2 regions of the Enterococcus sp. AZ128 genome follow, and region 2 is predicted to be linked to the other one. Evidence: predicted binding sites of a transcription regulator. Region 2 holds the regulator's gene; the other holds the start of a gene.
The links. The regulator HrcA, encoded in region 2, represses chaperone genes, less so after heat shock. The targets are predictions, from matches to a motif close to TTAGCACTCNNNNNNNNNGAGTGCTAA.

Region 1 (12,394 bases), 1.1 Mb from region 2:
AAATTTTCTTGTCAGTAATCAAGATATATGGATTTTCTAAAGCAGCTTCCATTTTGTCATTATCCGTTACCATGTATTGAGATAAATAGCCGCGATCGAATTGCATCCCTTCGACTACGTCTAATTCAGTGTCGATCCCTTTTGATTCTTCAATTGTGATAACTCCATCGTTGCCAACTTTTTCCATTGCTTCAGCGATTAATTTACCGACTTCTTCACTGCCAGAAGAAACAGCAGCTACTTGCGCAATCGCATCTTTAGAATCGACAACTTTAGAAATACTGTGTAGTTCTTCTACAGCAGTTTTTGTCGCTAGTTCAATCCCGCGACGAATACCCATTGGGTTTGCGCCAGCAGTTACATTCTTCAACCCTTCGCGAACAATTGCTTGAGTAAGAACTGTCGCAGTTGTTGTACCATCTCCAGCAATATCATTTGTTTTAGAAGCTACTTCAGAAACAAGCTTTGCTCCCATATTTTCGAAATGATCATCTAATTCGATGTCTTTTGCGATCGTAACACCGTCATTTGTAATCAATGGAGAACCATAAGATTTTTCTAAAACAACATTACGTCCTTTTGGTCCTAATGTTACTTTTACAGTATCAGCTAATTTGTCCACACCGCGGAGCATTGCCGCACGTGCATCTTCAGAAAATTTAATATCTTTTGCCATAATTCTTTCACCTCATTATTTTTTATTCAACGATTGCCATAATATCTTTTGCAGCGATAATCAAATATTCACTGCCTTCATATTTCACTTCTGTACCAGCATATTTTTCAAACATTACCGTATCACCAACAGCTACTGGCATTGGACTTTTTTGACCGTTTTCCAACACATTGCCTTCACCAACAGCCACAATTTTCGCTGTTTGGGGTTTCTCTTTGGCAGCAGAAGCTAAGACTAGCCCTCCAACTGTTTTTTCTTCTTCTTGAGTTACTTCAAGAATGACACGATCACCTAATGGTTTTAACACAATAAATCCCTCCAACTAGTAATGAATTTTCAAGTCGTTAGCACTCTTAGTTATAGAGTGCTAACTCACAATTCTTATCATACCATTTTTGTTTCTTTTTGCAAGTCCTTCGATTGCTTTTTTGAATTTTTCTTTCACTAAGTTTTTAAGTAAGATATGTTATACTTGGGGACAATAAATGTTTAGGAAGGAAAAATAATGAGCGAAAAAAAATATAGCTTTATTACAATCTTTACTTATGGAATAGTTCTGTTCTCACCAATTGTCTTTCTACGCCTCTTCCAAGCTGATCAATCACAAATTATTCAACTAACAACGCTGGCGTATTTTCTTGGTGCTGTATTAATGATTTTTTATCGTTTCAAATCTCAGATCTTCGGATTAGAAAAACGGCAGAAAAACTTTCTGATCACTATTTTGATTGGCGTTGTTGGCATTCCGGCATCTTTATTGCTGCAGATGGTTATTTTACAAATTGAGCAACGCTTATTAGGTCAATCTGTTACTTCACAAAATACGCAAAATATTGTCCAGTTAATCATGAACAATATGATTTTTATTTTAGCAACGACGATTGCTGGACCGATCATGGAAGAATTTGTTTTTCGGCGGGCGATCTTTGGTTCATTAGAAAAAAGATTCGGGTTCTTCCTGCCTGCGCTTTTAAGTTCCGTACTTTTTGCCTTCGCTCATAACGACGGACATTATTTATTGTACGCTGGCCTTGGTTTCTTATTCTGTGGAATGTATCGTTATAGCGGACGTATTTGGACCTCCATGATTACTCATGTTGGCATGAATCTCCTAGTGATACTTACACAATTAGCACTTCAGTCTTAAAAAGCTAACACGAATCTTTTGCTATTTTATAAAAACCTCCTTAGACTATAAGTAAGAATAGTCTAAGGAGGTTTTTTAATGAAAGTAGCTATTATTGGTGCCACCGGAAACGCCGGCTCATTGATTTTAGAAGAAGCATTGAATCGTAATTTAGCTGTCACAGCAATTGTTCGTCACCCAGAAAAACTTAAAGTAAAGGTACCGATTCTAGTCAAAGATTTATTTGAGCTTACAAAAAATGATGTGGATTTTTTTGACGTAGTGATCGATGCTTTTCGTCCTCCAGTTGGACAAGAAGAATTGCATAAAACTTCTTTAAAACATCTCAGCACTATTTTGCATGGTACCGACACTCGCTTGATCATCGTCGGAGGCGCCTCGTCTTTATTTATTGATAAAGATCATCGCATGATTGATCTATCCGATCCGAAAGCTGTCTACTATCCAACCGCTTATAACATGTATCAAGCATTTCTAGAATTGAAAGCAGCTCAGCAATTAAACTGGACCTACTTAAGTCCGGCCGCAAATTTTGTGCCAGATGGTAAACGTACCGGCCACTACAAACTAAGCGATGACCAACTGCAAAAGAATGCGAAAGGAAAAAGCGAGATTAGCATGGCAGATTATGCGATTGCTTTAATTGATGAAGTTATCGAACCGCGACACTTGAATCAACATTTTAGTGTCTATAGCTAAAGTATTCTGCCATTGCTTTAGAATAAGCACTCCTTTTTAAATTACGAAATGAAACGACTCTTCTAGTATCTGCCTTACAAAACACCGCTCGTTCATGTTAAAAAATGAAAAATGACAAGCCTGCAAAAAAGCAGACTTGTCATTTTTAAATTGCAAATAATTCAGTTGCACTATCCGGATCGGTATCAAAAATTTGAAACTGATGGTTCACCCCGAGATCATAACGGGTTAATGTTTCTTCCATTGTCATATGGGCCAACTCTTTCATATTATTCTCTCTACTCAAGTGCCCCAAATAAATACGTTTCGTTCGATCTCCAAGAATATCTGTCATGACTAATGCACCATCGTCATTTGATAGATGGCCACGGTCGCCTAAGATTCGCTGTTTCAAGCTCCAAGGGTACGCCCCCATCCGAAGCATTTCCAAGTCATGATTACTTTCAACTAAGTAGGCATCAGCATCTCGAATCGTTCCTCGCACGTGTTCGCTTGCATAACCTGTATCTGTCAACATCACGAAAGAATGACCATCTTTGTAAAAGCGATAGAATTGCGGTGCCGCCGCATCATGGGAGACTCCAAAACTTTCAATATCTAAATCACCAAAAGTTAAGACCTTTCCCATTTCAAAAATATGCTTCTGCTCCACATCAACTTTTCCGATTAAAGGAGCCATCGCTTCCCAAGTTTTTTCGTTGGCATAAACAGGCAGCTTATATTTTCGCGCAAGAACTCCGACGCCATGGATATGGTCGCGGTGTTCGTGGGTAACTAAAATCGCATCTAAATCATCAGGTTTTCGATCGACCTCTGCTAGCAGCGAAGTGATTTTTTTTCCACTCAACCCAGCATCGATCAAGATTCGTTTTTGCGGACTCTCTAAGTACAACGAATTCCCTGTACTTCCGCTAGCTAAAATGCTGATATTGAAGGCATTATTCATTTCTAACATGAGCAATTGGTCCTCTCTTTTAAAACTGTCCTCAGTATACAACCCTTTTTATGGATTTTCCACCTTTGGAACTAAATTATTCGTAATCACTTGGTTGTTCAAGGCATTGACCTTTTCAATTTGCGTTGTTTTGTCTGAGGTTTTTATCTTCACAAACCAGACCGGCACATAAACATTTTTTTCACGCACTTCAAGTGTACGAAAATAGCCTAGGTAAACATTAGTAATCGTCGATTTGCTAGGAATATTATTATTGATATACAACGTATTCAAGATTTCTTTTTCGGAATAGAGAGTCATTTTTTCACGTAGTGGCTCAATTTCTTTCAAACGAGTTTGGGTGTATTTGGAAACTCGCTCTTGGTCATCATTCGTTTCAATATCTAGAGTCACACGTGAAGTTTCATCAATAAAAGGAATTCCCTCATAAGTTTGTGCTCCGACGATTTTTCCCAAATCATCATCTTTCTTAGAGATATCTGGCAAATAAGTATATTCCTCACCGTCTACAATAAATCTCTTATCTTTCATAAGACGATTAAAGCTGCTAGTTGTCTTTTTTAGATCAAATTCTGTATCTCCACTTGGAGTATTCGTCAAAACCTTATCAGAAACATTCCACATTCCAACAATCGGTGAATTTGCAGCTTCATCGATCAATGAACTAAAGGTATCTTGTTCAGCACTTAGATAATAGCCTTCTTGATGTTCATCAGTAACATCATCATTGACTTTAATTTCATCATTCTCTAAACGCTGTAAAATGTCTTCACGCTGATTCGAATTTGTAACGAGACTTTGCTCATGCTGATTGTTCCAGTAGATACTAAAAAGAAAGATGTTTAACCCGACGAAGACGAGAAAGAAGATCCATTCGATTTTTCTAAAATCCAATTAGCTCGCCTCCATTTCTAGGTTTCCCTGCATTAGTTGAGTAGCAGAATACCAAGTATTGTCATATTTGACAAACCACTCTGGAGTTAAGGCAACTAATTTATTTACACCATCAATATCTTGCCAAGTATAGCCAATAATAAAGCTCTGAATTTTATCCAGATCTATTCCGACTGCCGCCAAATTATCCTCAATCTCTAAAGTACTTGGCAACTCAACCTCTTCATCAGAGGGAATTGGTACTTGGACAGTATCCATACTCGTCTCAATTTTGATCTGTGGAGTTGCGGTGTTCGGCGTATGCTCCACTTTCACACTCATTTTACCTTTTGACGACTGGCTAAAAATCGGGTAGCCTTCGACAAATATTCGATAATTTATTTGTCCATCATGATGATCAAAATAGCGTAAATTTCCAACAGCTGTGCCTAATCGGCTAACATAGTTGAAGCTTTGACTATAGACGCTTTCCTTCGCCAAATCTTCTGACAATTCACCGGTAAAAGTGACTGAACGTTTTTGTTCATCCATTATAAGTTCTTCATGACCACTGGCAAACGAGCGAGCACCATCCTCTTCTTCCTCGCCTTTTGCTTGATCAGGATTTTGGAAGAAGGCGTTGCGGAAAAGAGAGTAAGATTGAGTTGTTAAAATATAGCTGTATTTTTTTAGCCGGACTCGTTCCTTCGTCCGCAACAAGCGGGGAATCAAAGGATTCTCATCAGACATCGGCAGATACTTGCTTTGATTTTTTTGATAGATAGTTTCTAGACCAGAAAAATCTCCCGACATTGTCGCTTCGTAAACAGTATCTTTGTTGTAATTCAAAAAACGGATCTTTTTCTTAGAAAAATCAACTTGAATTTTTGAAAAATTGATGGACTCCGCCTCTTTTAAGGAATTCAAATTGATTGGCATGTCAAAAACCTTGATATACTCAGTCAAAGAGAAGCCACCTTCATAATTCAATTCAATCCCATTATCCAATTCATAATAGGGTTTAATTTCTTCCTCCCCTTGCGCAACTTCTTGAAGTTGCCCAAAGGTACTTTCCGTCAAGCGAGCTTGTGTAGTAGCCAATAAATTCTCACTGCTTGTTTGAAATTTCCCATCTGCCAAATCCCAAATACCGCGGATCGGTAAAAAGGCATCTGTTGCTTTCGCGTAATTCTGATCGTTTTTCACCGCTTGCTTACTGGTATTGACCTCTGCCGTTTTTGAAGTAGGGCTTAACCAGATTGCATAAGTTAAGATGAGACTAAGCAAAATCAGAGCCAAAAGGGCGACACGAATGATTTTTTCTGATATTTTCATTCCCAAATGTCCTCCTCATAGGGTTCATAAGGTAAAGAGATATAGAAAGTAGAACCTTTCCCTTCAACACTTTCAACCCAAATTTGGCCTTGATGGGCTTTCATGACTTCTTTGGAAATTGCCAATCCAAGCCCTGTTCCACCTTGTTGACGTGCCCGCGCCTTATCTACACGGTAAAAACGTTCAAATACTTTTTCTAAATCTTTCTTCGGAATACCCAAACCTTCATCAGCGATACTCAAGACCACATTATTATGTGTCTCGATTAAATGAACTTCAATTTTCCCGCCATCAGGAGAATATTTAATCGCGTTATTCATGACATTGTCAATCACTTGCATGATTTTATCAGTATCAATCTCTACCCACAAATCTCTTTCCGTGAACTCACGAACAATTCGGTAGTTTTTCTCTTGGCTATTCACCATCATATCAAAACGATCTAAGATATAATCAACAAGCTCATTAAAGTTCACAAGTTCAAGATCCATTTGTTGAGCACCCGAATCCATACGAGAAAGATTCAATAGATCATTGATCATACGAATCATACGATCTGTCTCTCCTAAAGTCACATGAATAAATTCTGGTGCTACTGCTTTATCTTGCCAAGCACCTTCTTCTAATGCTTCTAAATAGCTGCGTACACTAGTTAACGGCGTACGTAATTCATGAGAGACATTCGAAACAAACTGGCGACGTTCTTCCGCTGTTTTTTCTTGTTCCGTAACATCATGCAATACGACAACTAGCCCACTGATAAAGCCAGATTCACGGCGAATCATAGCGAAATCTGAACGTAGCGTCATACTTCCTTCATCAGAGTCAGGTTTTGGACGATTAATCAAAATCTCTTCCGGTGTTTCTAATAATTTCCGTAGTGTATATTCTTCTTCTAGTTCAAGTAACGTTAAAATCGATTGACCGATCGCCTCTTCATTAGTGGTGTCCAATAAAGATAACGCCATCTCATTAATTGTTATAACTTTCCCACGTCGATCTGTCGCGATGACACCATCTGTCATATGAGTCAAGACGCTGTCTAAACGATTACGCTCTGCTTCCATCGTGTCTTGTGCATCTTCAACACGGTCAGATAGTTTATTGAAGGTTTCTGCTAATTGACTCAATTCGTCATGTCCTTGAACGTCAACTTTTTCAGAATAATCCCCCTGAGCAATTCGCACCGCTTGTTTCTGCATTTCTTTGATCGGCTTTGTGATTGATCGTGCCACGAGTAAAGCAACAACAATCGAGATTAAACCCGCGATTAGAGATGCCGTAAAGAAAATCAACGCGGTGTTGCTAATTTCGGTATATTTTTGTTCAATGTCACTTTTAACATAAAGAGCCCCGATCACAGCCGAATCGCCGGTCGGGGACTGAATGGGTTGGACATTGATATATACCCGTTTATTATTATCATCCAATGTTACATATTGCTTCATCGAAAAATCATCAATATCGCTATACTCATTTTTCTTTCCAACAATTGAATCTTTTTGTCCAACATCGTTGGTCGCTACGACGATCCCTTTATCATCAACAACCCACATCTCACTAATATCTGCTGCAGTATTGTTTTCAAGAATGCGTTGAAGCTGATCCGCCTCATTGTCGCTATCCTCAGCCATTGTAGCACCTAATGTCGTACTCAAAAGGGACACCCGCTGATTCATATCCTTGGTAAAGTTATCGATTGTTGATTTTTCAAGTCCTCTAATAAAGTAAGCACCGATGATCTCGATCGAAATCAGTAAAATCAAAATAAATGAAAAAGCAATCTTGAAGTTGACTGATCGATAAAAACGGACTTTCTTTTCCATACTTACTCCTGTTCAGGGTTGCGTAGATAATAACCTACACCACGTCTAGTTACTAAATAGGTTGGATGACTAGGGTTATCTTCGATTTTTTCACGTAAACGCCGCACAGTCACATCAACTGTTCGAACATCGCCAAAATAATCATAGCCCCAGACCGTTTGCAACAGATGCTCACGAGTCATCACTTGTCCAATATGTTTTGCTAAATAATGCAGCAATTCAAATTCACGATGTGTCAATTCAATCGTATCCCCATGTTTAGTTACCATATAAGCATCAGGATGGATCGTTAGGTCACCGATCGTCAAATCACTTTGCGTTGTTTGTTCTTCTTCTTTCGGCGCTTGTCCGCCTCGACGCAAATTGGCTTTTACACGAGCGACCAATTCCCGATTAGAAAATGGTTTGGTCACATAGTCATCCGCGCCCAGCTCTAAGCCTAGAACTTTATCGATTTCAGAATCTTTAGCCGTAACCATAATGATCGGCATTTCATGGGTCTTGCGTACTTCACGAGCCACTTCTAAACCGTCTTTTTTAGGCAACATCAAATCTAATAAAATCAAATCTGGATTGACCTCTTCGACCTTTTCTAAAGCTTCTTCACCATCATAAGCAGTAAAGACTTCGTAGCCTTCTTTGGTTAAATTGAATTTCACGATGTCCGAAATCGGTTTTTCATCGTCAACTACTAGAATTTTTTTCACTAAGAGTCACCTCATACCTTTATAGGATTGTATGTACGCCTTACCATTATACAATAATTTCAATACTGTTTCATCTTTTCAAACAGGCGACAAATTTTTACAAGTATTACTTAAGAAAAAAATTAAAAAAGAGACAAGCATTTGGCCCGTCTCCCAGTTCATTTTGTATAGCTATTTTTTAGTACTCTCGGTTCTCATCACATATGATAAATCGTTCATTGGACTCTTTCAGGCGCATTAATCTAATACTTGGCAAACTACACCCAGCGAACCTGGGCCCGTATGTACGGACAACGCCGGTGAAACCTTTCCGAAGTAAATATTCTCTGCTGTTGGAAATATTTCCTGTAACCGTTGACGGACTTTTTCTGCCGTTTCCAACGCATCTGCCTGAGTAACCGCTAAGTTGAATCGTTTATGGTTACCGACATGTTCCTTCACTAACTGAATGGTCTTATCAATACTTTTATTCAATCCTCTTACCTTTGCAACAGTATAATAAATCCCATCAGAATTACACGAAATAATTGGTTTCAACTTCAACGCACTACCTAACAATGAAGAAACTAGACCGATTCTTCCGCCTTTTTGTAGATATTCCAAGGTATCGACATTGAAAAATATTTTTGTTTTTGGAATTTTATCCTCAACGTCTGCGATAATTTCCGTAAATGATTTTCCTTGTTTAACTAAATCGCCTGCATAAATCGCTAAAATCCCTGCGCCGATCCCAACGTTTTTCGTATCGATTGATTGAAATGTCAATCCTTCGTAATGCTCACCAAGCACTCGTAATGCATTATAAGTTCCACTCAACCCGCTAGAAATCGTCACAATGATCACATGTGTGTACCCTTGAGCCTTGATATCATCGAAAACTTTATGAATCAGCTCTCCGTCAGGTAAAGAAGTTGTCGGCAATTCCTTTTTGATCAATGGAAAAATGTTATCCGAACTGATATCAATCCCATCTCTATATTCACGGTCACTAAAAATGATCCGTAACGGTACCATAAAAAATGGGCCATTATCGATGACTTCCTTTGGAACATCCGTCCCAGAATCAACTAAAACTGCAATTTTTTCACTCATCATTTTCGCCTTCTTTCTCTTTGTCCAATTGAATGATTTTTTCAGCTAACATTTTTTGTGTAAATGAAGCAACGGCACCTTCCATTGCTAAATAGTAAAAATCCTTACTGCTGCGAGTTAAACTAACTTCTTCGCCTAAAACGATTTTTGCTATTTGCAGCAGTGCCTCTTCTTGCACCTTGCAAAAACTATTATACGCATCCTTAGGTTGGTTGATCGCCAGCTGCATGCGAATCAACTCGTTGATATCTGGAATCGCAAATACTTGCTTCAATAAGGTGATTGCAATCAAATACGCTAAATGATTGCGATTGTATCTTTTTTTGACTGGCGGCGGTACTAATTTATGTTTAACGTAATTATTGACCATGGCACTAGATAAGAGTTGATGCTTCTCATCTTCCATCAATGGAGACAAGTAGCGGTCAACAAGAGTAATGACTTGATCCATATACAATTCTAATTCAGGTAATTCTTCCCAACGAGGCAAACGTAACTCTTTCAAATCTTCTGCCCAAGCTCTGAGCTTCGTCTCTTCCATCATTATCTGCACTCCTTTCATCGATAGTTTATCAAAATTACGATAATTATACAATATAGTTCCAAAAACTAGATAATTGAAGCGCTTTTTAGTTAAATTTTTTTAGTTTATTCTTGCTTTTTCATTTTCTCAGTGCTAACATATGAAAGTACTTTGTTTGGGCCGTTAGCTCAGTTGGTAGAGCAGCTGACTCTTAATCAGCGGGTCGCGGGTTCGAGCCCCTCACGGCCCATTGGGTGCCAAACCCACGTCACCAGTGCATTCTTGGCTACTTCGGTAGTTTAGAAAAGAATGTACGTGGTGACTTTTTTTGCGTTTAAGTGATCTTAGTGCTGCTACTGTAGAAAAGACTACTTAATTAATTCCCTAAACTCCTCTAGCTTCCTCTTTAAAACTTTTTTTCTTTTTTTCACTTTATTAGTTTACAAAAATATTTCTTATGTTACAATTGTGTTACAGAAATATTAAGGAGTGATTATTGTGAAAAAAATGGTAGTTTTTAGTTTGCTGGTATTGTGCTTCCCCCTTGTTACGTTTGCTGATACGTCTGAAAGTGTTCCTAATGAAATGACCCCTCCTAGTCAAGAACAAGTAGTAGAAAGCAGTTCTGTTCCCGATCAAATTGCAGATGAAAGTCAAGAACCCGTCCTGAATGATACCAAAAGCTCAGATGAAGTGATCGTTGAAAGCGGGACCGGGACAACAGCTACCGAAGAGACTTCAACCTCTAATGAATTAGCGAAAAAGGAAACAATGACTAAAAAAACTGAAGAATCAACTACGACTTCAGAAAAAGCTGAAAAAAAATCAACAGCAGCTTCTTCTCAACAAGAAGCTAAAAAAACAGAAATTCCCGTGAAAGCAACGCAATCCTCTTCAGATTTAGAAAAACAGATCCTTAGTGAATGGTCAGCTGAAGACATTCGTAAAAATCTGATAAGTGCGAACTATGGCATCGACAAAACAGAACTGAATGGTTATACCGATCAAGAATTAATGAATGCCTTAAAATTATTTGCACGCTACAATTTCGACATTACTGGTATGGATTTCGGAAGCTATGTCTCCGTTCTACGAATGGTTTACAAGGATCAAACAATTTCTTGGGCAGATGCTGAAAAAGCTTTAGCCTTTAATCCTAATGATTACTCGACAACTGCTGAATTAGCCCAGAACGTTGATCAATTACAGGCTTACCTGCGAATCCTCTATTCAAATCAGACTGGATTCTTGCCGCTGCGCCATTTTACAAATGAAGAAATGCTGCACATTTTGAATCATCTTAGCGGCGCAGAGGATCAATTGAGTGTAGCGAATGGACTGTTCTCTGGTCTCGTTCATTGGCTATATTCTTCGCAAAAAGGAAACGGACCGATTGATAATGGGCCTAAGCCAGTTCCGCCAATTCAAAATCTAGCGACAACGACTAAACCCATAATCAGTAATGTTTCTTCTATTCCGAATACTACAAGTGTAAAAACTAACGATGCTCAAATACAAACAGCTCAAAAAGAATATCCTAAAACTGGCGAACAAAATACACTGTCTTTGACAATCTTAGGTACCCTATTATTCTTTATCTCAGGCTTTGTGATTTTGAAGAAACGTATTCGTTCTTAAAAAACGACTCTATGACTCTCTCTCACTAAAAAGATCCAAAACAGAAAAATCTGTTTTGGATCTTTTTGTATAATACTATGTTAAACCGCCATGGCTTTTTCGCTTTTCAAATGCTGTAGCTTCTTCTTATAATAAGCGACCTCATCTTCAGAAGAATAAATGTAGTGACCTGATGCGATTTCTCGCAATGATCGAGCTTTCCCATCATGAGGTTCAGTTTGATATTTGATTCGACGACGCTGACGTTCATGATCAGGATCGGGCATCGGAATCGCCGAAAGCAAACTTTCAGTATAAGGATGCACACCATAATGATAAATTTCATCACTTGTTCCAACTTCTAATAGATGCCCATTATTCATAACCCCAATACGATCACTGATATGCTTCACCATCGAAAGATCATGGGCAATGAATAGATAGGTTAAGTTATGTTCTTTTTGCAAATCTTGCAGCAGATTCACAACTTGAGCCTGAATTGATACATCCAAGGCAGAAATCGGTTCATCACAGATAATAAAGCGCGGACGAACAGCTAACGCACGAGCAATTCCGATTCGCTGACGTTGTCCGCCAGAAAACTCGTGGGGATAGCGTGTACCGTGGCTGGGATTCAACCCAACCGTTTCTAACAAGTCATTCACGATCTTATCTCGTTCTTTGGGTGTTTTGGCTAGACCATTGACATCAATACCTTCTGCGATAATCTCTTTTACTTTCATTCGCGGATTTAATGACGCATACGGATCTTGGAAAATCATTTGAACATCCCGACGAAATTCAGTCAATGCCGCTTTCCCATGAATCTTAGCAACATCTTTTCCATCGAATAGAATTTCTCCATCTGTTTGTTGATTCAAACGAATGATTGTCCGACCAGTCGTTGATTTGCCGCTGCCGGATTCTCCCACCAAACCGAAAGT
Region 2 (12,394 bases):
GATTAGCAAAAGAAATTGAACGGGTAAGAAACGAAGGGAAAATGATTTTTGGAATCTGTGGCGGCTTTCAATTACTTGGGAAAAAACTACATGATCCGCATCACGTAGAGTCAACTCATGGTAGTCTTGAAGGATTGGGTCTATTGGATACAGAAACTTATTTTGAAGCAGAAAAAACCACAACGAGAGTGGAAGCAATAATTGGCGAAGAGACAATAAGCGGCTACGAAATTCACATGGGCAGATCAGAAAATCACGAGCAGCAGTACTTTGCTCAGATTATTTCTGCCAATGGAAAAGCCCTTTTGAAGGAAGATGGCGCTGTTAGTTCAGATAAAAAGGTTATTGGAACGTATCTACATGGTGTTTTTGATAACAGTGCTTGGAGACGCCAACTGTTAAATCAAGTTCGAATAGAAAAAGGACTGACTCCGATTGACCAAATTGCACTGCCGTATCATGAGTATAAAAATCAGCAGTATGATAAGCTGGCTAATTTGGTTCGTGAAAATGTTGATTTGGAGAAAATTTATCAAATTATGAATCATGAGGAGGTAAGTGTATGAACATCTATACGCGCTATGGGGATCAAGGATTCACCAGATTGGTCGGGGGAGGAAGAGCGAAAAAAAATACGCCCCGTGTCCAAGCGTATGGATCAATTGATACATTAAACGCTCAGGTTGGACTTACTGTGGCAACTTTAGTTCAGAAAGACTCATTGTATGAAGAATTGGTGCAGATTCAACAGTGGATTTTTGATTGCGGCAGTGATTTTGCCACACCTGAAGAGAAACGTCCCTATAAGGTTCAACCGCAGTTCATTACTTGGTTGGAAGAAAAAATTGATTTTTATTGGCAGGAATCACCCAAAATTGATCGATTTGTATTACCAGGAGGGACGGTTACGGCTGCAAATTTACATCTTTGCCGCTGTTTTACTAGGGAAGCGGAACGAAATGCGGTAGCGCTCATAGAATACAATGAAGCAATTAATGAAGAGGCGTTAAAATTTTTAAATCGACTATCTGACTACTTTTTTGCTTTAGCTCGTTGGGTCAATGGGCAAGCTGAGCAACCAGAAATTTTATATGAGAACAGTGCGCCTGTTTTTAACAGGAAGAAATGATCCAGAAAAAAAGAGCTCATCGAGTGAAAGAAGGAAGAAAATGAAGAAGCTGAGAGTTGGCACACGAGGCAGTAAATTAGCCACGACACAAACAAAACAGACATTAGCTGTTTTTCAAGAGCATTTTCCAGAGATAGAAGTAGAATTGGTGAAAATCAAAACCAAAGGAGACCATTTAGCTACGCATAACTTGCAGGCGATCGGTGGTCAGGGCTGCTTTGTAAGAGAGTTAGAATATCAGCTTCGTGAAGGAAATATTGATTTTGCCATACATAGCCTAAAGGACATCCCGACTACGATTCACGAAGAATTAGCCTTGGCCTGTGTTATGAAACGGCACTCACCTACAGATGCTCTGATTATTCGAGAAGCTGGAAAAACATTAGAAACGTTACCCCAAAATGCTATTATTGGGACTAGCAGCCTTCGTAGAAAAGCCCATCTGCTACATGTGCGGCCAGACTTTGATATTCAACCGATTCGAGGAAACATCGATACACGGATACGTAAAATGAATGAAGGTCAATACGATGCGATTGTTTTAGCGCTAGCAGGCTTGGAACGTTTAGGTCTGGATCAAACGGTTTATTATCAGGAGTTGGCACCAGAGGTCATGCTTCCAGCGATCGGTCAGGGGGCGATTGCTTTGGAATGCCGCAAAGATAATATCGAAATTCTTCAAATGCTTAAAAAAATGGAACATTCAGAAACAGCGATAGCAGTGGCGGCAGAGCGTGCTTTTCTAAACAGTATGGATGGCAGTTGTACGTTTCCTGTTGGAGCCTACTGTCTGCCAAAAAGCGGTTCTTATGAATTGACAGGAATGATCGGTAGTGAAAATGGGAAAATTATTCTAAAAGAAACGCTGCAAGGGGAGGATCCAGTGATTTTAGGAAAGGATGTTGCCGCTAATTTGATTAAACAGGGTGCGATTACGTTGATTGAGGAGTGTAAGAACGATCAAAAAGAAACTTTTATACACTAGAGAAGCACACATGCCAGATGATATTCAGCAAGCCTTTGCAGCCAAAGGCGTGGAGGTTGTTGTTATCCCAATGAATCGCACAGTTTTTCAACCATATCAAAGCTTGGAATGCGAATATGACTGGATCTTTTTCACTAGTGTCAATGCCGTGAAATATTTTGATTTTTCGCAATTGAATCAGCAAGCCAAAATATTGGCTATTGGTAATCAAACGACCAAAACTTTGCAAGAGTTGGGATATTCTGTCGACTTTCAACCTAAAGAGGGCTTTTCTGAGGGATTAGTAGAGGAATGGCTTGGCTTGGTAGGGACGAAGCAGCGTGTTTTTTGGCCGCACTCGTTTCAAGCTCGGCGTGTGATATACAATGGCTTGACTCGACATGGACATGTTGTTTTAGAGCAGGTCATTTACAAAAATGAATTTTTCCCAGAGGATCAAGAACGGTTGCGAGAATTGATAATGAATGAAACGATTGACTATGTGTTGTTTGCAAGTCCATCAGCTTGGAATTCTTTTAGTAGAGCGCTTAGAAAATTTAAGCAGCTGCCCGAAAATTTTTGGTCACAGTTAACGATCGCCGCAATCGGGCCAGTTACAGCTAGAGTGATAGAAAAAGAACAGCATGTGGCTATCCAACCGGATATTTATGATATGCCGCATTTATATGAACGTTTATTGATAAAAATTGACCAAGAGGATGTTGGTTCTCTGTGACGCTAAGGTCATTTTTGGGTTTAATTTTCGGAAAAGATAACTTAGGTGATTAGCAGAAAATTTCGAAAAAATTAGTTTTACTTTAAAAGAATAAGGAGTGATAGGGCTGTGAGTTTGACAAAGGAATACCGAGACCTTTCCATTTTGCCCGTTTCGAAGGAAAAATGGTTGGTTATCGCCTGTGATTCTAGTGCGGGTATCGGTAAGAAGGAACACGATGCCGTTGAAATTGATCCAGCGATAACGGCCGCTTTTTGTTTACGTGTTCCCCTAATGGAATTATTGTGCTATGAAGCAGAACCTATTGCGGTGATTGATTTGATTGGTAATGAGTATGCGCCTACTGGAGAGCGAATGTTAAGAGGGATAAAAGATGAATTAGCTAAAGCAGGGCTTTCCGCTATCCCACTTAACGGCAGCACAGAGGAAAATATGCCTACTCAAACTACTAGTGTTGGAATCACAGTTGTCGCCGAAACAACGGCTGGAAAAGAGAATTTCCAAATGCAGGAAGCCTGTAGCCTCATACAATTAGGTCAACCCTATGTTGGCGAACAGGTTGTGAAAAATCGACAAAAAATATTTTCTTATCCTTTTGTAAAAGCCTTAAGAGCAGAGTCGGGAGTTATCGATATGTTGCCCGTTGGTTCAAAGGGCATTCGCTATGAAGCAGAATTAATGACGAAGGACTCTGAGTTCCAGGTTCATTTTTCAGAAGTGGAAAATTTAGACTGCTCAGCGGGTCCGGCAACGGTGATTCTATTGGCAGTTAAATCAGAACAAGAAGCGGATATTTTGGCTCGTTATACGGAGTTGAAAAAAATCGGTGAATTTAAAAAGAGGTGACAAGCTTTGGGAGAAATTACATTAGTCACTGGCGGAGCACGCAGTGGCAAATCAGCCTTTGCAGAAAGCTTATTGGATACAGAGGCAGAAATCGATTATATCGCAACGAATTGCTCGGCCCAAGATTCTGAAATGGCCAGCCGAGTAGCCCTTCACCAAAAACGACGCCCTAAAAATTGGCAAACCACTGAAACGTACTTGGTTGTCGCTGATGTGATCGAACAAGCTCAAGTGTCAGCACACTTATTGGATTGTGCGACTATGCTGTCGACTAATTATTTTTTTGATTTAATGAAAGAACGATTTGGGGAAGACTTCACGATAATCGATGAAGAAATCATGAAGCTGACTCAAAAAGAGCAAGCGGAGATTGAAGCTGAAATTCTTGATGAATGGCAAAAAATTCTTATGGCTGCAAGGAAAAGCCAGGCGGATCTGGTTGTCGTGACAAATGAGGTGGGACTAGGAATCGTTCCCGAAAATGCTTTTTCCCGTTGGTTCAGGGATGTCTTAGGTCATGTAAACCAATCTCTAGGAAAGGAAGCGGATGCGGTGTTTTTAGTGATTGCCGGTATCCCTATGAAGATAAAATGATTGATAGTTTAATTTTGTATTTTCAATTTTTTACTCGAATACCGATTCCTATTGCAGTCGATGAGCCTGAAGAAAAAATGCGTTCAGGGGTCCGTTTTTTTTCATTATTTGGATTAATGATTGGATTTTTAGAAGCTATCGTCTATTGGCCGTTACAGTATCTATTCAGTCCTAGCATCGCTTGGATTTTTGTATTGTTCTTTGATGTAATGTTAACGGGTGGCTTTCATCTAGATGCATTATCTGATATGGCTGATGGTCTGTTTTCTTCCCGCGATAAAGATCGCATGCTGGAAATTATGAAGGATAGCCGAGTAGGTAGTAATGGCGTGTTAGCAATCGTCTTTTATTATCTACTTTTGGTTTTTAGTTTTTTAGTATTGCTTCCTGAACTCAGTATCCGACTTCAAGCAACGGTTATTTTATTGTTGAATCTTGTAGGGAAGAATGGGATCAGTTTGTTGTTTTATCAAATGCAGTATGCTGGAAGTAATGCTCAGGGGTTGGGCACTACCTTTTTAAATGTAAAGAAGCAAAATGTCTTATTTTGTCAGTTGTTTTCTTTTTTAGTATTTCTGCTCTTTTTAGGCAGGGTAGGAATTGCATGTTATATCGCCAATATTTTGGTTGCTTGGCTTTATCGTAAATTGGTCATGACTAAGGTTGGTGGGTTTAATGGTGATACCTTAGGTGCTTGCTCTCCAATCTCTCAAATGGTGTTTCTATTGACTCTAATTCTAATGCGAGGTTTTTTATGAAGATCGTTTTGATTCGACATGGAGAAACAGAATACAATCGAAAACATTTATTTTATGGAAAGACAGATGTACCGTTGAACGAAGCTGGGATTCAACAGGCGTATTTGCTGAATGAAAAATTGGCGGGAATGAGTCTTGAGGTACCAATCTATACAAGCAGTTTGAAACGAACAATCGAAACAGCAGAATTGATCTTTCCAAGCCAAAAGAAAATTACCTTGAAAGAGTTCGATGAAAAAGATTTTGGTTTGTGGGAAGGGTTGGATGCGAATCAAATTAATGAAAAATTTCCAGAGGAATGGCAAAAGTGGTTATCGTCTCCTTTTGAGATGACACCGACAAATGCGGAAAATTTTTCAGATTTCCAGCAACGTGTTTTAGGATGCTTGGAAAAGATGCTTCAAAAAAAGCAAGACTTTGTAATTGTAGGACATCTTGGTGTGCTGAGAGTCATTTTGAAAAACTGGTTTCCAGAATACGAATTCTGGGAAATCGCCCTAGAGCAAGGGAACTATACGCTGGTGGAGGTTGGGGACTTGATTACGAAGGTAATTGAGTGGAATAAGTAGCTGTTATTCTTATATATCGACTAATGAATTTTGTTAACTGCAAAATGTCTCAAATAAAGACGTAACGATTAACCGTGTAGCATTTAACGGTTTTTTTGTTTTTTTTAATATTCTAATCATTAATATTAGGAATAAAAAGAGTTTATAAAAAAATCGTAAAAAGTTTATGCAAATGATGGAGATGAATAGTTTTGGTATAAACTGGATGGGTAGTTTAGAGGACTTTAGGTTTTTTGATCAATCGGCAGGCTCGATAATTTAAGTGCTTGCCTTTCTATTTTAAAGTGAGGATTTCGAATGAATGCTTTTAAGCGCGTGATCTTAATTATTTTAGGGATACTGTTAGTTTTTGAATGTTACCTAATTTTTTCATTTTTACAAGGCTATGAATCGACAAAAAATGTTCAGTCGAAGCAAACGATTCCTTTCAACGGAGAAGAAGCTCCCGATCAGAATGATTTGAACATTTTGATTATTGGGACTGATTCTCGGGGAGAAGATCGTGGTCGATCAGACTCTCTGATGATTGCTCATTACGATCAAAAAAGAAAACAACCAAAGTTAATCTCAATTATGCGCGATAGCTATGTTGACATTCCTGGTCATGGGAAGGACAAGATCAATGCGGCGTATTCGTACGGCGGAATTGAACTGGTGCGTAAAACGCTTAAAGAGAACTTTAATCTTCCAATTGAATATTATGTCACGATAAATTTCGATCATTTTAAAGAAGCTACTGATAGCCTGTTTCCCAAGGGTGTGACCATTGATGCGGAGAAGAATCTAGATTTGGATCAAGTATTTATTAAAGCGGGCAAACAGAAAATGGACGGAAATACCTTGTTACAGTATTCTCGATTCCGTGAAGACGAGGAAGGAGATTTTGGGCGAATCCGCCGACAGCAACAAGTGCTCTCGGCCATCTCACAACAAGTCACCACCGTTACTTCATTAAGTAAATTGCCAAAAACAACTGGAAAGCTATTGGGATATGTCGATACAAATCTATCTGAAAGTACAATTTTGAGAGTAGGAAAAGATTTTGCTTTAGGTGATACGGAAAAAATTGAATCACTTGCTGTACCGATCGATAAAACGTGGGAATTCAACAATGATACGCCAAGTGGCAGTGTTTTAGCGTTAGATACCGCAGCAAATGCAAAAGCAATTCAAACGTTTTTAACAGAATAGTCGAATAAAACCTGAAATTTTTTAAGCCAACGGATACTCGCTGGCTTTTTGTATTTTGTCGAAAAGGAACGGGCATCAAATTTTTAGACAAATCGGTCAATTTGTTTATTAACAGATTTGCATGGTATTAGCTATAATCCTTGTCGAGGGGATGAAATAAATAATGGAGAAACTAGCTTTATTTGTATTATGTAGTGGATTCGCTACAAGCTTGTTTGGGTTTAACACAGAAGCCTTTGCAAGTGCAGATAGTCCAAAATCCGCGTTGTCGGAAACGATCAATAGTCCAGCTGCTTCTGACGATTCAGCAAACAGACAGGCAGAAATAGAGACTGTTTTGAAATTGGCGCAGCAACAATTTGAAGTGCATCAAAAACAGATCGTCCAAGATGTTGCTAAGGTCCAAAAGCGTTCTCAGAAACACCATGAGGCTATTCATAATGATTTCACAACGATTAAAGGGCAACTAGATCAGTCCCACAACAATTTTCAAAATCATTTTAATGAGGTAAATGGTCGTATTCAAGAGGATTACGACAAAGTTGAAAATCAATGGTTACTGACCCAAAAAAATTAGATCAAGCACGAGCTGATTTTAATCGAAGGATCGCAGAGGTTGAAAAATTGCAGGAACAATTGCATGCCGATCGTACAACAATTGATCAAAGTGTTTCAAAGGCTAAAAGCAATGCACAGGCATTAAGTGGTCAACTAGCTGAAGGAACAGAAAACACACAAGCAGCTGTTTCAGCTGTTGAAAATCGCACGGGCGATATCGAAGGCAGCATCAATCGAATTAAGGCAGTTCTTGATTCAGCCGGTGACGACCTTTCGGCGAACGGAACAAAGGTTGAACAAACGCCCGTCAAAATGTCTGTACCAACAGAAAATGCTGCTGACTCTCAACAAAAAAAGACAATACCACAGGCAACGGAATACCCTAAAACAAATGATCAGGCCAATAATTTTCTTTCATTAATCGGCTTTGGAATTATTGGAAGTATCATTTTTTTCTACACGCGAAAAAATCTGTAAATAAAATAAAAAATCAAGACTTGATGACCTGAAATAAATTACGCAGGATCATCTAGTCTTTTTTTTGTTTAATTATTACATTAGGAATGCTGGATAAAAGCAAGTGTTTGTTTCTAACAAAGAGATGTATGATAGAATACGTCTGTTACTACTACTTAGAAAGAGGAACGAGATGACAAAATCTACTTCAGCCTACATTCACATCCCGTTTTGTGAACATATTTGTTACTACTGCGACTTCAACAAAGTCTTTCTTGAAGGACAGCCTGTTGATGAATATATCGAAGCGTTGTTGAAAGAGGCACGCTTAGCTTTAAGACAAAACCCAGTCGAGAAAATGGAAACACTCTATGTCGGAGGTGGTACACCTACGTCGTTGAATGCTACTCAGTTAGATCGTTTATTAAGCGGGTTGCGAGAAATTCTTCCTTATAGTGATGGGGAATTTACAGTTGAGGCGAATCCTGGCGATTTAACTGCGGATAAATTAGAAGTAATGAAAAACTTCGGGGTCAATCGCCTTTCAATGGGTGTTCAAACATTTGATGACCGATTGCTAAAAAAGATTGGACGCAAGCATACCGCACAGGATGTATATGACACGATTCGATTATTAGAAGAAAAAGATTTTCGCAACGTGACAATTGATTTGATTTATGCGCTGCCTGGTCAGAGCTTGGAAAGCTTTCGGGATACTGTGACGCGAGCTTTAGCATTAGATTTGCCCCATTACGCGTTGTATTCATTGATTTTAGAAAATCAAACGATGTTTATGAATTGGGTTAGAAGAGGAAAAATGCATCTTCCAGAACAAGATCTGGAAGCCCAGATGTACGCAGAAACAATTGAAGCAATGGAACAAGCGGGACGAAAGCAATACGAAATCAGTAATTTTGCAAAACCTGGTTTTGAAAGCCAGCACAATCTAGTTTACTGGAATAATCAAAATTACTTTGGTCTTGGAGCAGGAGCTAGCGGGTATCTTGGAAACCGACGCTATAAAAATCGTGGACCAATCCAACATTACTTAAAGTCACTGAAAAATGATCAGCTTCCTGTATTGGAGGAAGAGGTTTTAACTCAACAAGCACAGATCGAAGAGGAGATGTTTCTAGGCTTAAGAAAAATTTTAGGTGTTGATAAAGCCATTTTCGAAAGTCGTTTTGGTCTAAGTTTGACGGATGTGTATGGTGATGTGATAGAAAAATTGAAATTGCAAAAGTTGATAACAGAAACAAATTCAAGGGTTTATTTGACTGAGGAGGGTTTGTTTCGAGGGAATGATGTTTTTGAAGAATTTTTATTAAGCAATGGCAATTAGCACTCTCTAACCGAGAGTGCTAATTTTTTATAATTTTCCCTTGACTTATATAGAAGTTGTTGGTATATTAATAATCGAGTTAGCACTTAAAAAGAAAGAGTGCTAACTAAAGGATGAGAAGAATGTTAACAGAGAGGCAAAAACTGATTCTCAGCTTGATCATCCAAGACTTTACCAATACGGGGCAACCGGTTGGTTCAAAAAGTTTAATGGAAGAAGGCGTAAAAGCAAGTTCTGCGACTATCCGCAATGATATGAAAGCTTTAGAAGAGTCGGGGCTATTAGAGAAAACTCATTCTTCATCTGGAAGAATTCCGTCGGCTTTAGGCTATCGATATTATGTGGATTATCTGTTGACGCCATCAAAGGTGAGTAATCAAGAAGTAGATCAGATCCGCAGGTCGTTAAAGAAGGATATCCATGAAATAGATGATATCATTCAACAATCGGCAAAAATACTTTCACAAGTTACTAGCTATACGGCGTTTTCACTAGGTCCTGAAATGAAAGATCGGACATTGACCGGTTTTCGAATCGTACCACTAAATGACCGGCAAATCTTGGCGATTATTGTTACAGATAAGGGAAATGTCGAGAGCCAAGTTTTTCGCATACCTGAAAATGTAGACAGTCAAGACTTGGAAAAAATGGTTCGAATCATCAATGACCGTTTAGTTGGGCAACCGTTGATGAGTGTCTACCAAAAATTGAGAACTGAAATCCCAATGATCTTACATCGTTATTTTCAAACAACCGAAGGTATCAGCAACTTGTTTGATGTTATTTTAAATGATGCTTTTGAAGATAAAGTCTTTGTAAGTGGACGAATGAATATTTTGAATTTTAATCCTGATCAAGACTTTAATCATGTCAAATCGATGTATTCATTGATGCAAAATTCCGATGAACTAACACAATTGTTGTTGCCGTCGGATAACAACATTCATGTTCGAATCGGAACCGAAATGGGAAATGATTTGTTTGATCACTTGAGTATGATTCAGGCAAATTATGAAATTCAAGGTCATGGCCGGGGAACAATTGCGTTATTGGGACCGACATCAATGCCTTATTCAAAGATTTTTGGATTATTGGAAGTTTTCCGATACGAGTTGACAAGTGCATTGGACGATTATTATCGTTCTTTGGATTTATATCATTAGAAACGATTCCTAAAAAGAAAGGAAGAATGTATAGTGGCAAAAGAAAAGAAACAAAAAGTTGAAGAAGAGTTAGAAGATGCTGAAGCAACTGAAAATGATTCGACTGAAAAAGAAGCGGAAGACATTGATATCCCAGAAGTCTCTGAAGTTGAAGAATTAACGAACAAATTCAGCGAGATGGAAGATAAATTTTTGCGAGCTCGCGCTGAGATCGCAAATATGTCTAATCGCAATAAGAATGAACGAGAACAACTCGTTCGCTATCGTTCGCAAGATCTTGGCAAGAAACTATTGCCGGCGATCGATAATCTAGAAAGAGCTCTGGCAACTGAGGTTTCAGATGATCAAGGTGTCGGCCTGAAAAAGGGTGTGGAAATGGTGCTTGAAAGTTTAACTGTTGCTTTAAAAGAAGAAGGGATTACTGAAATTGAAGCTGAAGGTAAAACCTTTGATCCAAATCTTCATCAAGCAGTTCAAACAGTACCAGCCGAGAATGATGTAAAACCTGAGACAATTGTTAATGTCTTACAAAAAGGGTATCAGCTACATGATCGTGTTTTGCGTCCAGCAATGGTGATCGTAGCTCAATAAAATATATAAACTACTAAACTAAACATATAACGAAAAGGAGATTTTCAACTATGAGTAAAATTATTGGTATTGACTTAGGTACAACAAACTCAGCAGTCGCTGTCTTAGAAGGCGGAGAAGCTAAAATCATCACTAACCCAGAAGGAAATCGTACAACGCCTTCAGTTGTTTCATTCAAAAATGGTGAGATCCAAGTCGGTGAAGTAGCAAAACGTCAAGCTGTGACAAATCCGCATACGATTTCATCTATTAAACGTCATATGGGTGAAGCTGGCTATAAAGTAGAAGCAGATGGCAAATCTTATACACCACAAGAAATTTCTGCGATGGTATTACAATATATTAAGGGATTTGCAGAAGACTATTTAGGTGAAAAGGTTGAGAAAGCAGTTATCACAGTTCCTGCTTACTTCAATGACTCACAACGTCAAGCAACAAAAGATGCTGGTAAAATTGCTGGTTTAGAAGTTGAGCGTATTGTCAATGAACCAACTGCAGCAGCTTTGGCATATGGTTTAGATAAAACAGATAAAGACGAAAAAATCTTAGTATTTGACCTTGGTGGTGGTACTTTCGACGTTTCAATCCTTGAATTAGGAGATGGCGTGTTTGACGTATTATCTACTGCTGGTGACAATAGTCTTGGTGGGGATGACTTTGATAACAAGATCATTGACTACTTAGTTGCTGACTTCAAGAAAGAAAACGGCATTGATTTATCTAAAGATAAAATGGCTATGCAACGTCTAAAAGATGCCGCTGAAAAAGCGAAAAAAGATTTATCTGGTGTCAGCTCAACGCAAATCAGCTTGCCATTTATTACAGCTGGTGATGCGGGGCCATTGCACTTAGAAACGACACTTTCTCGTGCTAAATTCGATGAAATCACTGCCGACTTAGTAGAACGCACTAAAGCACCAGTACGCCAAGCGTTAAAAGATGCTGGTTTATCTCAATCAGAGGTTGATGAAGTTATCTTGGTTGGGGGTTCAACTCGTATTCCTGCAGTTGTTGAGGCGGTACGTAAAGAAACCGGAAAAGAACCAAACAAATCAGTAAACCCAGACGAAGTTGTAGCTATGGGTGCTGCAATTCAAGGTGGCGTTATCACTGGTGATGTGAAGGACGTTGTTTTACTAGACGTAACTCCATTATCATTAGGTATCGAAACAATGGGCGGCGTGTTCACTAAATTGATCGACCGCAATACGACGATCCCAACAAGCAAATCACAAGTATTCTCAACAGCTGCTGACAACCAACCTGCTGTAGACATCCATGTCTTGCAAGGTGAACGTCCAATGGCTGCTGACAACAAAACGTTAGGTCGTTTCCAATTAACTGATATTCCTGCTGCACCACGGGGAATCCCTCAAATCGAAGTATCATTTGATATCGACAAAAACGGTATTGTAAATGTATCTGCGAAAGATTTAGGAACACAAAAAGAACAAAAAATCACGATCAAATCTTCATCTGGTTTATCAGACGACGAAA

Region 1: a site for HrcA is predicted at 1,021-1,047, ahead of groES (co-chaperone GroES). Genes of this name have one in related genera too.

What each region holds. Positions count from the first base shown of each region.
Region 1 covers NZ_JBIORZ010000001.1:398,271-410,664, reverse strand. Annotated here, with positions in the region: gene groL (chaperonin GroEL) at 1-676, opposite strand, end outside; gene groES (co-chaperone GroES) at 699-983, opposite strand; gene IGI38_RS01865 (lysostaphin resistance A-like protein) at 1,182-1,823, shown strand; gene IGI38_RS01860 (NAD(P)-dependent oxidoreductase) at 1,902-2,522, shown strand; gene IGI38_RS01855 (MBL fold metallo-hydrolase) at 2,668-3,477, opposite strand; gene IGI38_RS01850 (two-component system regulatory protein YycI) at 3,526-4,371, opposite strand; gene IGI38_RS01845 (YycH family regulatory protein) at 4,372-5,685, opposite strand; gene walK (cell wall metabolism sensor histidine kinase WalK) at 5,682-7,511, opposite strand; gene yycF (response regulator YycF) at 7,514-8,218, opposite strand; gene IGI38_RS01830 (DegV family protein) at 8,456-9,313, opposite strand; gene IGI38_RS01825 (DUF1836 domain-containing protein) at 9,303-9,851, opposite strand; tRNA gene IGI38_RS01820 (tRNA-Lys) at 10,011-10,083, shown strand; gene IGI38_RS01815 (LPXTG cell wall anchor domain-containing protein) at 10,341-11,471, shown strand; gene IGI38_RS01810 (ABC transporter ATP-binding protein) at 11,552-12,394, opposite strand, start outside.
Region 2 covers NZ_JBIORZ010000001.1:1,526,084-1,538,477, reverse strand. Annotated here, with positions in the region: gene IGI38_RS07525 (cobyric acid synthase) at 1-566, shown strand, start outside; gene IGI38_RS07520 (cob(I)yrinic acid a,c-diamide adenosyltransferase) at 563-1,129, shown strand; gene hemC (hydroxymethylbilane synthase) at 1,170-2,114, shown strand; gene IGI38_RS07510 (uroporphyrinogen-III synthase) at 2,125-2,829, shown strand; gene IGI38_RS07505 (hypothetical protein) at 2,938-3,675, shown strand; gene cobU (bifunctional adenosylcobinamide kinase/adenosylcobinamide-phosphate guanylyltransferase) at 3,682-4,269, shown strand; gene cobS (adenosylcobinamide-GDP ribazoletransferase) at 4,266-5,027, shown strand; gene IGI38_RS07490 (histidine phosphatase family protein) at 5,024-5,596, shown strand; gene IGI38_RS07485 (LCP family protein) at 5,894-6,787, shown strand; gene IGI38_RS07480 (hypothetical protein) at 6,951-7,364, shown strand; gene IGI38_RS07475 (LPXTG cell wall anchor domain-containing protein) at 7,340-7,822, shown strand; gene hemW (radical SAM family heme chaperone HemW) at 7,995-9,143, shown strand; gene hrcA (heat-inducible transcriptional repressor HrcA) at 9,266-10,306, shown strand; gene grpE (nucleotide exchange factor GrpE) at 10,337-10,897, shown strand; gene dnaK (molecular chaperone DnaK) at 10,948-12,394, shown strand, end outside.